2 linked regions of the Occultella kanbiaonis genome follow. The protein of the gene in region 2 binds, or shares a complex with, the protein of the main gene of each other region. Links are inferred from orthologs where the notes say so. Each region holds a gene or a part of one and is shown on either strand. Other genes may lie near its edges.

Evidence for each region. The genes of interacting proteins can lie anywhere in the genome.
Region 1: the proteins of metK (region 2) and groL are in contact, whole or in part, in a cryo-EM structure (PDB 8P4O), measured with the Escherichia coli proteins. The link is inferred for Occultella kanbiaonis from one-to-one orthologs.

What each region holds. Positions count from the first base shown.
Region 1 is NZ_CP046175.1:4,578,905-4,584,743, reverse strand. What follows is about bases 2,206-5,159. They hold groL (chaperonin GroEL), read left to right. Parts: upstream 2,206-2,840; coding sequence 2,841-4,478; downstream 4,479-5,159. Other genes in these bases: GKS42_RS21075 (hypothetical protein), read left to right, coding at 4,628-5,159; GKS42_RS21085 (phytoene desaturase family protein), read left to right, coding at 2,206-2,521. In the rest of the region: GKS42_RS21090 (glycoside hydrolase family 15 protein), read right to left, coding at 1-970; more of GKS42_RS21085, read left to right, coding at 1,037-2,205; more of GKS42_RS21075, read left to right, coding at 5,160-5,296; GKS42_RS21070 (DUF4031 domain-containing protein), read right to left, coding at 5,311-5,839.
Region 2 is NZ_CP046175.1:2,836,648-2,843,153, forward strand. The notes cover bases 3,617-6,506. They hold metK (methionine adenosyltransferase), read right to left. Parts: upstream 5,720-6,506; coding sequence 4,514-5,719; downstream 3,617-4,513. Other genes in these bases: GKS42_RS13130 (primosomal protein N'), read right to left, coding at 3,617-4,433; coaBC (bifunctional phosphopantothenoylcysteine decarboxylase/phosphopantothenate--cysteine ligase CoaBC), read right to left, coding at 5,764-6,506. Also shown: GKS42_RS13115 (RsmB/NOP family class I SAM-dependent RNA methyltransferase), read right to left, coding at 1-685; fmt (methionyl-tRNA formyltransferase), read right to left, coding at 678-1,628; GKS42_RS13125 (HAD family hydrolase), read right to left, coding at 1,639-2,268; more of GKS42_RS13130, read right to left, coding at 2,304-3,616. UniProt on the Escherichia coli protein: Catalyzes the formation of S-adenosylmethionine (AdoMet) from methionine and ATP.

The sequences.
Region 1 (5,839 bases), 1.7 Mb from region 2 along the record:
CCGCGTCCCGTGGGGACCGTCCGGCGTAGCGGCCATACCCGGTCTGCCCGAAGTTCGCCACGACCGCCTGTTCGAGCCGGTCGGCATCGGCACCCACGGCGGCGGCGTCGGAGTCGCGGCCGAGCCAGGAGTGCAGCCGCGCGGACGCCTCGAGGCCGGCCAGGACCGGGGCCGCGGTGCCGAGGGTCAGGGTGCTCTCGCGGTGCTCCCAGTAGTCCGCCGACGGCGCGGGCAGGGACCGCGGGTTCGCCACCTGGGCCCGCAGATAGCCCGTGGACCGCTCGATCATCGGCGCGAACGTCGCCAGGAGCTCGTCCCGCTCGGCGCCCGGCCCCAGCACGTCCGCCGCGTATGCGAGAGCCCAGAGCACCCAGCCGGTGCCGTCGGTCTGCAGGCCCCGGGCATCGGGCGGTCCGGACCCGTCCGGCAGGTAGCGCGCCTCGAAGCTGCCGTCCGGGTGCTGCACGCCGTCCAGGAACGTGAACACCTCGACGGCGTCCTCGTGGTGGCCGGTCACGGTGAGCGCGGCCGCCACGAACGACGCGTCGCGTGGCCAGACGTAACGCCATTTGCTCGAGAAGCCGGCGACGGCGGCGCCACCCTCGAGCGTCAGCGTGTGCAGGTCGAGAAGGGCGTCCGTGACGAGTTCCTCGTGCGGGCCACCGACGCCCGGCACGGTCCCCGCGTCGAGCCACGTCCTGGTCGCCTCGGCCAGCGCCTCGGCGGCTTCGCGGTCGGCATCGCTCGCGTCCGGGCCAGGGTCGATGACCCGCGTGCCGGGCAGGTACCGGGCATCGGAGTCCGTGGGGATCGTCGTCACCGATCCGTCGGCCTGGACGCCGATCCCGAGCGTGTACAGGCCCACCTCGTCCACGCGGCCGCGATCGCGCACGGCTGCGGCCGCACCGACGAGAGCCACCACGGCGACCACGGCGGCGAGCGTCCAGAATCTGCGACGGCGGGAACTCATTGCGGTCGATCCTAGGTCAGGCGGGCCCGGACGCGGGCCCCCTCACGGGTAGGCAACAATGGCAGCATGAGGGCACAGACGGACGCCGTGGTGATCGGCTCCGGACCGAACGGGCTCGCCGCCGCCGTCACCCTGGCGCGGGCCGGTCTCGAGGTCACCGTGTTCGAGGCGGAGAAGACCGTCGGCGGCGGCGCCCGCACCCTCGATCTCGGGCTCGCCCCCGGGGTGGTCCACGACATCTGTTCCGCCGTGCATCCGCTCGCGCTGGCCAGCCCGTTCTTCGCCGAGTTCGACCTCGCGGCCCGCGGGGTGGACCTGCGGGTCCCCGAGGTCGCCTACGCCCAACCGATGCCCGAAGGGCCGGCGGGTATCGCGTACCGTTCGCTCGGGCGTACGGCGGCGGAACTGGGGCCCGACGGCGCAGCCTGGTTCGACCTGTTCGGTCCCCTCGTCGAGAACTCGGCCATGCTCACCGAGCTCGCGCTCGGCGACCGCCGGAGCCTGCCGGCCGGTCTGCTCACGCCCACAGGGCTGCGGGCGGCCGTCGGCGCGGCCGCCCGCCTGTTCGAGCAGGGCACGCGAGCCTGGTCGGCTCGGTTCCGGGGCGACGTCGCCCCCGCGCTGTTCACCGGGGTGGCCGCCCACTCGATCAGCACGCAGCCCTCGCTCGCCGGCGCCGGCACCGCGATCATGCTCGCCACCCACGCGCATGCGGCCGGCTGGCCGATCCCCGTCGGTGGGTCCGGGGCCATCATCGGCGCGCTCAGGACTGACCTCGAGGCGCACGGTGGGGTGATCCGGACCGGCCACCGGGTCCGCACCTGGCGGGAGCTGCCGCGGGCACGCGCCTACCTCTTCGACACCACTCCGGCGACGCTGCTGGAGATCTGGGGTGAGCGGATGCCGGAGCGGGTCCGCGCGGCGCTGGCCCGGTTCCGTTACGGCGACGCCGCGGCGAAGGTGGACTACGTGCTCTCCGGCCCGGTGCCGTGGGCGGACCCTCGGGTGGGGGAGGCGAGCACGGTGCACGTGGGCGGCACCCGCGAGGAGATGGCGTACGCCGAGTCCCTCGTGGCCGAGGGCGTGCATGCGGCGACGCCGATGGTGCTGTTCTCGGACCCGAGCGTGGCCGATCCCGGCCGGGTCGTCGCCGGGCGACGACCCGGCTGGGCCTACGCCCACGTGCCGGCGGGCAGCACCGTGGACGTCACGGAGGCCGTCACCGCGCAGATCGAGCGTTTCGCGCCGGGCTTCCGCGATGTCGTCGTCACCTCCCGGTGCGTGCCCGCCGCCGAGATGGCCGAGCACAACCAGAACTACATCGGCGGGGACATCGCGGCCGGCGCGGTCTCCACCTGGGGCATGGCCGCGCGCCCCCGCCTCAGTACGGACCCGTTCGCCGCGGGGATCCCCGGGGTGTACCTGTGCTCGGCGTCGGTGCCGCCGGGGCCGGGGGTGCACGGCATGGGCGGGCACCACGCGGCGCGGCGGGCCCTGGCCCAGCGGTTCGAGGTGCGGGCGCCGTCGTTGGCGCCGAGTTCGACGGTCTGAGCCTCCTGAGCGGTCGACCGGTGCCGTTCGACGGTCGCCGTGACCGGCGTCACCGCCATCCGGGCCGGGGCGCGCCCGGGGCGACCAGGCGCCCGGGTTCACCTGACTGCGAAACCGTGCCTCCGCCGTCGGGCCCTTCTTGCACTCTCCGGGTGAGAGTGCCAATAATGGCGTTAGCACTCTCGCCTTGAGAGTGACAACACCTGGTCAGTGAGATGAGGCGCTGCGCCGGTGCGGGACATGAACGCATCGGGTGGCGTCGTCCGTCGCGGGCATCGCACCGGCCTTACGAACGCCAGTACCGGAGGATCAGACCCGAATGGCAAAGATCATCGCCTTCAACGAGGAGGCCCGCCGCGGGATGGAGCGTGGGCTCAACACCCTCGCCGACACCGTGAAGGTCACGCTCGGCCCGAAGGGACGCAACGTCGTCCTGGAGAAGAAGTGGGGCGCCCCCACGATCACCAACGATGGCGTGTCCATCGCCAAGGAGATCGAGCTCGAGGAGCCCTTCGAGAAGATTGGCGCCGAGCTCGTCAAGGAGGTCGCCAAGAAGACCGACGACGTCGCGGGTGACGGCACCACCACCGCCACCGTGCTCGCCCAGGCGCTCGTGCGCGAGGGCCTGCGCAACGTCGCGGCCGGCGCCAACCCGATCGCCCTCAAGCGCGGCATCGAGAAGGCCGTCGAGGCCGTGACCGCTGCCCTGCTCGACTCCTCCAAGGAGATCGAGACCAAGGAGCAGATCGCCGCCACCGCCGCCATCTCCGCCGGCGACCCCCAGATCGGCGAGCTCATCGCCGAGGCTCTGGACAAGGTCGGCAAGGAGGGCGTCATCACGGTCGAGGAGTCCAACGCCCTCGGCCTGGAGCTCGAGCTCACGGAGGGTATGCGCTTCGACAAGGGCTACCTGTCCGCGTACTTCGTCACCGACCAGGAGCGTCAGGAGGCCGTCCTGGAGGACGCCTACGTGCTGCTCGTCGAGTCGAAGATCTCGAACGTCAAGGAGCTGCTGCCGCTGCTGGAGAAGGTCATCCAGGCCGGCAAGCCGCTGCTGATCATCTCCGAGGACGTCGAGGGCGAGGCCCTGGCGACCCTGGTGCTGAACAAGCTCCGTGGCATCTTCAAGTCCGTCGCCGTCAAGGCCCCGGGCTTCGGCGACCGCCGCAAGGCCATGCTGACCGACATCGCGATCCTCACCGGCGGCCAGGTCGTCAGCGAGACCGTGGGTCTGAAGCTGGACAACGTTGGCCTCGAGGTCCTCGGTACCGCCCGCAAGGTGGTCATCACCAAGGACGAGACCACGATCGTCGAGGGTGCCGGCGAGGCCGACAGCATCGCCGGTCGCGTGTCGCAGATCCGCGCCGAGATCGAGAACTCCGACTCCGACTACGACCGCGAGAAGCTCCAGGAGCGCCTCGCGAAGCTCGCCGGTGGTGTCGCGGTGATCAAGGCCGGGGCCGCCACCGAGGTGGAGCTCAAGGAGCGCAAGCACCGCATCGAGGACGCCGTCCGCAACGCGAAGGCTGCCGTCGAGGAGGGCATCGTCGCCGGTGGTGGCGTGGCCCTCATCCAGGCCGCGAACACCGCGTTCGCCACCCTCGAGCTCGACGGTGACGAGGCCACCGGCGCGAACATCGTTCGCGTGGCCGTGGACGCGCCGCTCAAGCAGATCGCGATCAACGCCGGCCTCGAAGGCGGAGTTGTCGCGGAGAAGGTCCGCAACCTGCCCGACGGTCACGGCCTCAACGCCGCGACCGGCGAGTACGAGGACCTCCTCGCTGCCGGCATCAACGACCCGGTCAAGGTGACCCGTTCCGCTCTGCAGAACGCCGCCTCGATCGCCGGCCTGTTCCTCACCACCGAGGCCATCGTGGCCGACAAGCCGGAGAAGGCCTCTGCGCCCGCCGGCGGCGGTGGCGACGACATGGGCGGCATGGGCGGCATGGGCTTCTGATCCCCTAGGGATCGCAGCCCGGCCCCACGCCGGTCGAACGCATCACCCGAAGGCCCCCGGTCCGATTGGACCGGGGGTCTTCGCCTCGTTTCGGGCGGGAAGGACTGCCCATGGCTGCCACGCCGGGCTGCGCACTAGGTTCGGGTCCCATGGGTGCAGGCAGTCAGGAGCCGGGGTATCAACCCGGCTGGTCGGGGAGTGTGCAGGGGGCATCCTCCGGACGGCAGTCGCAGGCGCCACACCGGACCGGCACGGGGGCGCCGGTCCGGGTGGACCTGAGGCCGACCGCCAAGGGCATCCTGATCCAGGTCGCCGGAACGGTGCTGACGCTCGGGGTCGGGCTCGTCGCCGTGTTCGGCGGGCTCGCCTCGGACCAGGGTGCCGTGCCGATCGTCGTCGGGGCGATCTTCCTGCTCGCCGGGTTGTTGTTGCTGCTGACGATGCCCAGGGTGCTGCGGGCACGCGCACTCGAGATCGGGCCGATGGGTCTGGACTACCAGGACCCGAAGGGTCACCCCTGGGCCGTTCGCTGGGCCGACCTGGCCGCGGTCGAGGTCAAGTACGGACACTCCCGGTCGCGCGGTGGCCCGTTCTCGGACGGGGTCGTGGTGGCGCTGGAACTCTCCCTGCGCCCGGGCACCGAGGCGCAGTACCCGAACCTCGGCCGGTACCGGCGCGGTGAGGTCCACCGACTCCCGCTCGGTCAGCGCGGCGACCTGCTCGGACCGCTGGCGCAGCCGTTGGGTACGTTCGCACCACCGCAGGTGTTCCATGGCGTGACGAACCTCGGCTCGATCCTTGCCGCCCGCCTGATCTGACGAGTACGGCGGCCTCAGCCGGGGAGTTCGCCCAGCAGGTTCACGCGCGCCTGCTCCGCCCACAGCCTCCGGCCGCGTTCGGTGTGGAACAACGGGTCCAGTGCAAGCAGGCGATGGACGACGGCGGCCCGTCCGTTGGCGAAGTCGGTGTCACTGACGTGGGCGTAGTCCGCCCGCACCGCGGCCAGGTAGCGGGCGTAGCCGGCCGGCTCGCGGCCGAGGACGGACAGGTCCGCGTCGCAGAGCAGCGCGCCCGTGGTGTCGCCGGGCTCCGGAGCGTGCGAGGCGGTGAGCAGCACCAGTCGGACGACCTCGTCGACATCCGCGGCGGCGACGCCGGACCCGGTGAGCCGGTCCCGAGCCAGGTCGGCGGAGTCCTGCTCGTCCCGTCCGGCGACCCCGGCGTAGACGGCGTCGTGGAACCAGGCCGCGAGCAGCACCGTGGCCGGTGCCGGGCCGGGTTCGGACAACGCGTCGGCGGCCTCAAGCACCGCGAGCAGGTGTGTGCCGTCGTGGTAGTGCCGGTGCGGCTCGCCCCACCGC
Region 2 (6,506 bases):
CCGAGCGCATGGCCCGGACCACCCAGGCCGGGTGCGAGTGGACCGCGGCCAGGCGGGCGGTCTCGTCCTTCGCATCGGCGCCGATCAGGTCCAGCCACTCGGCGAGGGGGCGTTCGGTGATGCGCCGGAGGACGGCGTTGACGAGTTGGGAGGGTCCGGTGCCGCAGGTGGACCGGGCCAGACCGACGGTCTCGGAGACGGCCGCGTGACCGGGCACCCGCATGCCGAGGACCTGGTGGGCGCCGAGCCGCAGCACGTCGAGGACCTCGGCGTCGAGGCTCGTGGCGTCGCGGCGGGAGGCATGGGCGATGATCGCGTCGTAACGGCCCTGCATCCGGAGCGTGCCGTAGGTGAGCTCGGTCGCGAACGCCGCGTCCCGGCCGCGGATCTGCCGCTCGGTCAGGACCGGGGGCAGCACCAGGTTGGCGTAGGCGTCGGTGGCCGCGACCGACCGCAGCACGTCGTATGCGGCGCGGCGTGCGGGGTCTGTGCCGCGGTTGCGCTCGGAGGGGCGGGAGGAGGTGCGCTGTGAGTCGGGGCGCCGGCCGCGGTCGCGCGAGCCCCGGCCCTGAGCCGGCCGGCCCGATCCACGGCCGCCCCGCTGCCCGCCGCCCGAGCCGTGGCCACTGTCCCGGTCCCCGCCGGGGTCACGGCCACCGCCCTGGTTCCCGCCGCCCTCAGACATCGGAGCCGACCTCCACCCGGTCGAAGGAGGCGTCCGCGGGCAGCCGTGCGCCGCGCAGCCAGTCCGAGGCGGCCATCCAGCCGCGACCCGGCGGGGCGATCGCGTCGAGCCGGACCGCCTCCGAGCCGGTCCCGACCAGCACGGCGCCGTCGACGTCCGCGAGCTGCCCCGGGGCAAGGCCGGCGTCCTCGACCACCGGCAGCACCGGGCCGAGCTTGTACCGATCGCCGTCGCGGGTGGTCCAGGCACCGGGGGCGGGCGTGCAGCCGCGGATCCGCCGGTCGATGGCAAGCGCCGGCAGCGACCAGTCGACGCGCGCGTCCGCGCTGTTCAGGCGGGGCGCGAGGCTGATCCCGTCGGTGGCCTGGGGCACCGGCCGGGCGGTGCCGGCCTCGATGGCGTCCAGCGTGGCCAGCATCAGCGCGGGCCCGGCCTCGGCCAGCCGGCCGAGCAGGTCCGCAGCCGTGTCCCGTCGCCGGATCGGCTCGGTGAGGGTGCCGTAGACGGGTCCGGTGTCCAGCCCGGCCTCGATACGGAACGTGCTCGCACCGGTCATGTCGTCGCCGGCCATGATCGCGTGCTGCACCGGGGCGGCGCCGCGCCAGGCGGGCAGCAGGGAGAAGTGCAGGTTCAGCCACCCGTGCCGGGGCAGCGACAACGCGGGGTCGCGCAGCAGCGCACCGTAGGCGACGACGGGTGCACAGTCGATGTCCAGCGCGGTCAGGGCCGCCAGCGTCTCCGCCTCGTGCGGCCGCGAGGAGGTGATGACCGGGACGCCGCGCTCGTCCGCGAGGGCGTGCACGGGACTCCGGGTGATCACGCGCTTGCGGCCGACCGGTGCCGGCGGCCGGGTGAGCACGCCCACCACGTCGTGGCTGGAGTCCAGCAGGGCCGCCAGGGTGGGCAGGGCGACGGCGGGGGTGCCCGCGAACAGCAAACGCATACGGGGCAGTCTAGGAGTCCGGGATGCCCAGCCCGAGCGCGACCAGGTCCGCGCGGAACGCCTGCGCGTCCGTGAACAGCAGCGCCTGGAAGCCCAGGTCCGCGGCCGCGGCCACGTTGGCCGGTGAGTCGTCGATGAATACCGTCTCCTCGGGCACGAGCCCGGTGGTGCGGATCAGCAGTTCGAAGATCGCGTGGTCCGGCTTCGCCAGGCCGACGGCGCCGGAGACCAGGATGTCCTCGAACTCGGTCAGCACCGGCGCGGCCCTCGGGGCGTGCTCGAACGTCTCGGCGGACCAGTTCGTCAGGCCGAGCACCCGCACCCCGGCGGCCATCAGGTCCCGTGCGATCTGCGCCGTGCCCGGGACCTCGCCGACCAGGGAGCGCTCGAAGTCACGCAGGTAGGCATCCATGTGGTGGACGTGGTCCGGCGCCCGGTCCGCGACCTCGGGCCGGGCCTGCGCCCAGGTGCGGCCTGCGTCCAGGGACCGGTTCAGGGTCGGGAAGTCGACGGCTGCCATGAACTCGGCGACCTCGCCCTCGCTGAGCCGGCCCTCGAAGACCGCCACCGGGTCCCAGCGGATCAGGACGTTGCCGAGGTCGAACACGACGGTGGTGATGGTCCGGTCGATCTTGGTCACGCGGGGGCCTCCTGGCCTGGGCGGTGTGATGGAACTCACCACAAGTGGTCGGGGTCGATGCGGACCCGAACGACGCCGGGTTCCTTGCGGGCACTGCGGATCGCCTGCGCCTGGGCCAGTGCGACGCTCAGCTCGTCCCCGGCGCGGCGGTCGATGCGCACCAGGGTACGCAGCATCTCCTCCTCCGCGGCCTGTTCCGGGCCGCCGGCGTCCTCGACCGGCACCGGGCCGAGGACCTCCGCCTCGGCCGGCAGACGCAGGTGCCGCATCATCGAAGCGAGCGCGCCCGAACCGCCGGTGAGGGTGGCGAGCCGCACCAGCGGCGGGAACGAGAGCTCCTGCCGCTCGCTGAGCTCGCGCCCGGCGTGCCCGACGGGGTCCCAGCGCACCAGGGCCTGCACGGGCACCGGGGCACCCTGGCCGAGGATCATCACCTCTCCCCCGTCACCGGAGGACCGGACCAGGGCCGCGGCACGCAGCCAGCGGCGCAGCGCCTCCACCCCGGCCGAGAGCTCGGGCCGGTTCGTGATCAGGGCGGCGTCCAGGAGCAGGGCGCCGGTGTACCCGCCGTCCGCCGATGGTTCCGCGCCGGGCGTGGCGACCACGAGCCGGGGTGCGGCGGGCACCCGGTCCAGCACGCCGCCGTCGCGCCCGGAGACCGTCACCGGCACCCCGGGGAACGCGCGGCCGAGCTCCTCGGCGGTGCGGCCGGCGCCGGTCCGCATCGCGCGCACCGCCGTGGCGCCGCACTCACCGCAGGCCCACGCGGTGGCGTGCCGGCCGCACCAGCGGCACTGCGGCGGCGCGTCGGCGCGATCGAGCCGGAGCGGGCCGTGGCAGTGGCTGCAGCGGGCGGGGGTGCGGCACCGGGCGCACGCCACCACCGGCAGGTACCCGGCCCGGGGCACCTGCACCAGGACCGGCCCCCGCGCGAGGGCCCGGCGCGCCAGTGCGATCGCCGGCGCCGGGATCCGGGCCCGGCCACCTTCGCCCTCCCGGGCCAGGTCCGCCTCGCCGGGGGCGATCACCCGGGGCGCACGGGCGCGCACCATGGCGCGGTCCGCCTGCAGTGAACGGGCCCACCCGTCGGCGACGAGCAGCTGGGCCTCGGGGGTGCGGGCGAATCCGCCGATGAGCGCCGCGGCGCCCGCCAGGTCCGCCCGCTGGACCAGGACCTCGCGGGTGTGCGGGTACGGCGCGCGCGGCTCGGCGAGCAGGTCGTCCCCGTCGTCCCAGCAGACCACGAGACCGAGGTTCGGCAACGGCGCGAACGCGGCGGACCTGGTCCCGACCACCACATGGGTGCGCCCGGTGAGGGCGCGCACGAACCGCCGGTAGCGGGCCGAGGCGCCCTGCTCGGCGGTGAGCACCACGTGCTCGATCTCCAGGGCGTCCAGCGCGGCCCCCAGGGTCGCGACGTCCCGGGCGTCGGGGACGCTCACGATGGCGTCGCGCCGGCCGGCACGGGTCGCGAGGACCGCCACGGCCACGGCAACGGCCCAGTGCGGGTGTTCGGTGCCGCCGAGCTCGACCCGTCCGGGCAGCGCGCACCAGGCGGCCCGCGGTGAGTCGCCGGCGCCGATCCGGCGCAGGAAGGCGGCACCGCCCGGGTAGTCGGCCCAGTGCGCGAGTCGGTCGGCGTCGAGGACGACGTCGGCGCTGGTCGGGTCGGGCAGAGGTGCCTGCCCGACGGCGGAGCCCGCCTCGGGTGCGGACGCCGGCTGCTCGGGAACGGCCTCCGGCTGCGCGAGCACGGCCTTCTCCGCGGTGGCGTGCCGCGGTGGAACGGCCAGGCGGAGCACGTCGGTGCTGGTCCCGGCGTAGCGCCTGGCCACCGCGCGAGCCAGCTCGTGGACGGCCGGGGTGAGCACGGGCAGCGGCGAGACCACCTTGCGCAGCGGCGCGAGGGTGCCGGGGTGCGTCGTCCCGGACGTCCGTCCGATCAGGTACCCGTCCCGGTCGGTGCCGGCGAACCGCACCTTGACCCGCACGCCCGGCTGCGCGGCGGCGTCGAGGGCGTCCGGGATGCCGTAGTCGAAGGTGTGGTCCAGGTGCGGCAGCGGCATGTCGACGAGCACCTGCGCCACCGCTGCGAACCGGGTGGAAGCGGGCGCGGGTGCGACGAGCCCCGGGTCGAGGAGGCTGGGTTGTTCCGGTGCCGGCACAGGACTGATCCCATCATGAACGACGGACACCCCACGTCCGGGGTCCACAGGGACCCGGGCGTGGGGTGTCGGCGCAGCGATCAGGCGACTGCAGCCTTGAGGGCGTCGACCCGGTCGGTCCGCTCCCAGGTGAACTCCGGCAGCTCGCGCCCGAAGTGGCCGTAGTTGGACGTGAGCGCGTAGATCGGCCGGAGCAGGTCCAGGTCCGCGATGATGGCCCGCGGACGCAGGTCGAAGACGGACGTGATCGCGTCGGTGATCTTCGCCGTCGGAACGGTCTCGGTGCCGAAGGTCTCCACGTACACCGCGATCGGGTGGGCACGACCGATCGCGTAGGACACCTGCACCTCGCAGCGGCGCGCCAGCCCGGCGGCCACGATGTTCTTCGCGACCCACCGCATGGCGTAGCACGCGGACCGGTCGACCTTCGACGGGTCCTTGCCACTGAAGGCGCCACCGCCGTGACGGGCCATGCCGCCGTAGCTGTCGACGATGATCTTGCGGCCCGTCAGGCCGGCGTCGCCCATCGGGCCACCGACCACGAACGTGCCGGTCGGGTTCACGTAGAGCTTGTAGGAGGAGACGTCCAGACCGGTCTTCGCGGCGTACTCGCCGAGGACGTGGTCGATCACGTGCTCGCGGATCGCCGGCTCCAGCTGGTCCGCGAGGCGGACGTCGGCCTCGTGCTGTGTGGAGAGCACGACCGTGTCGACGGCCACCGGGCGGTCACCGTCGTAGGCGACCGTGACCTGCGTCTTGCCGTCGGGCCGCAACCCCGGCACGATGCCCTCCTTGCGGACCTGGGTCAGGCGCGCGGAGAGACGGTGCGCGAGCACGATCGGCAGCGGCATCAGCTCGGGCGTCTCGTCGGTGGCGTAGCCGAACATCAGGCCCTGGTCGCCGGCACCCTGGAGGTCGTTGGGGTCGTCGTCGGTGGCGTCCGTGCGCACCTCGAGGGCCTTGTCCACACCGACGGCGATGTCCGGGGACTGCTGGCCGATGGAGATCGAGATGCCGCAGGAGTCGCCGTCGAAGCCGATGTCGGAGGAGGTGTATCCGATGCCGTTGACGACGCCGCGGATCAGTCGCGGGATCTCGACGTAGCTGTCGGTGGTCACCTCCCCCGCGACGTGCACCAGACCGGTGGTCACCATCGTCTCGACCGCGACCCGGGAGGTCGGGTCGGCGGCGAGCATCGCGTCCAGAATCGAGTCGGAGATCAGATCGCACACCTTGTCGGGGTGCCCCTCGGTCACAGACTCCGAGGTGAAGAGGCGAGTAGTCATGGGGGCGAGCCTAACGGCAACCGGGCCCCACGGTTGCGCATCGTTCAGTCCGTGAACAGCGGACCGATCACGTCCCAAAGTCCTGCGGCCACCTCGTCCTTGGTGCCCTGGACGGTCGCGACCTCGGCACCGGACGCGTCCAGCACCACCACGTGGTTCGGCACGTCGCCGAAGCCCTGGCCGTTGCCGACCTGGTTGACCGCGAGCAGGTCGGCCCCCTTGCGTCGTGCCTTGGCACGACCGTGGTCCAGCACGCTGCCGCCGGCGTCGCCGGTCTCGGCGCCGAACCCGACGATCACCTGGCCCGGGCGTCGCCCGGCCGCGAGGGCGGCGAGGATGTCCGGGTTCTCGGTCAGCTCGATCGGCGCGACCGATCCGTCCGCGGTCTTCTTCGTCTTCGACCCGGCCACCTGGACCGGTCGGAAGTCGGCGACGGCGGCCGCCATGACGAGCACGTCGGCGGTGCGCGCGCGGTCGGTCATCACGTCGTACAGCTCGGCGGTCGTCTCCACGGCGGTGACCCGGACGCCGTCGGGCAGGAGCGCGGCGTCCACGTTCGCGGCGACCAGCTCGACGTCGGCGCCGCGGGCGGCGGCGACGGCCGCCAGGGCGGCGCCCTGCCGCCCGGAGGACCGGTTGCCGATGAACCGGACCGGGTCCAGCGGTTCGCGGGTGCCGCCGGCGCTGATCACGACGCGACGTCCGGTCAGCGAGCCCGACGGCGTCGCCCCGTCCGCGGTGGGCGCGGCAGCTGCCGGGTCGGTCACCAGGGCGAGCGCGGCGAGGA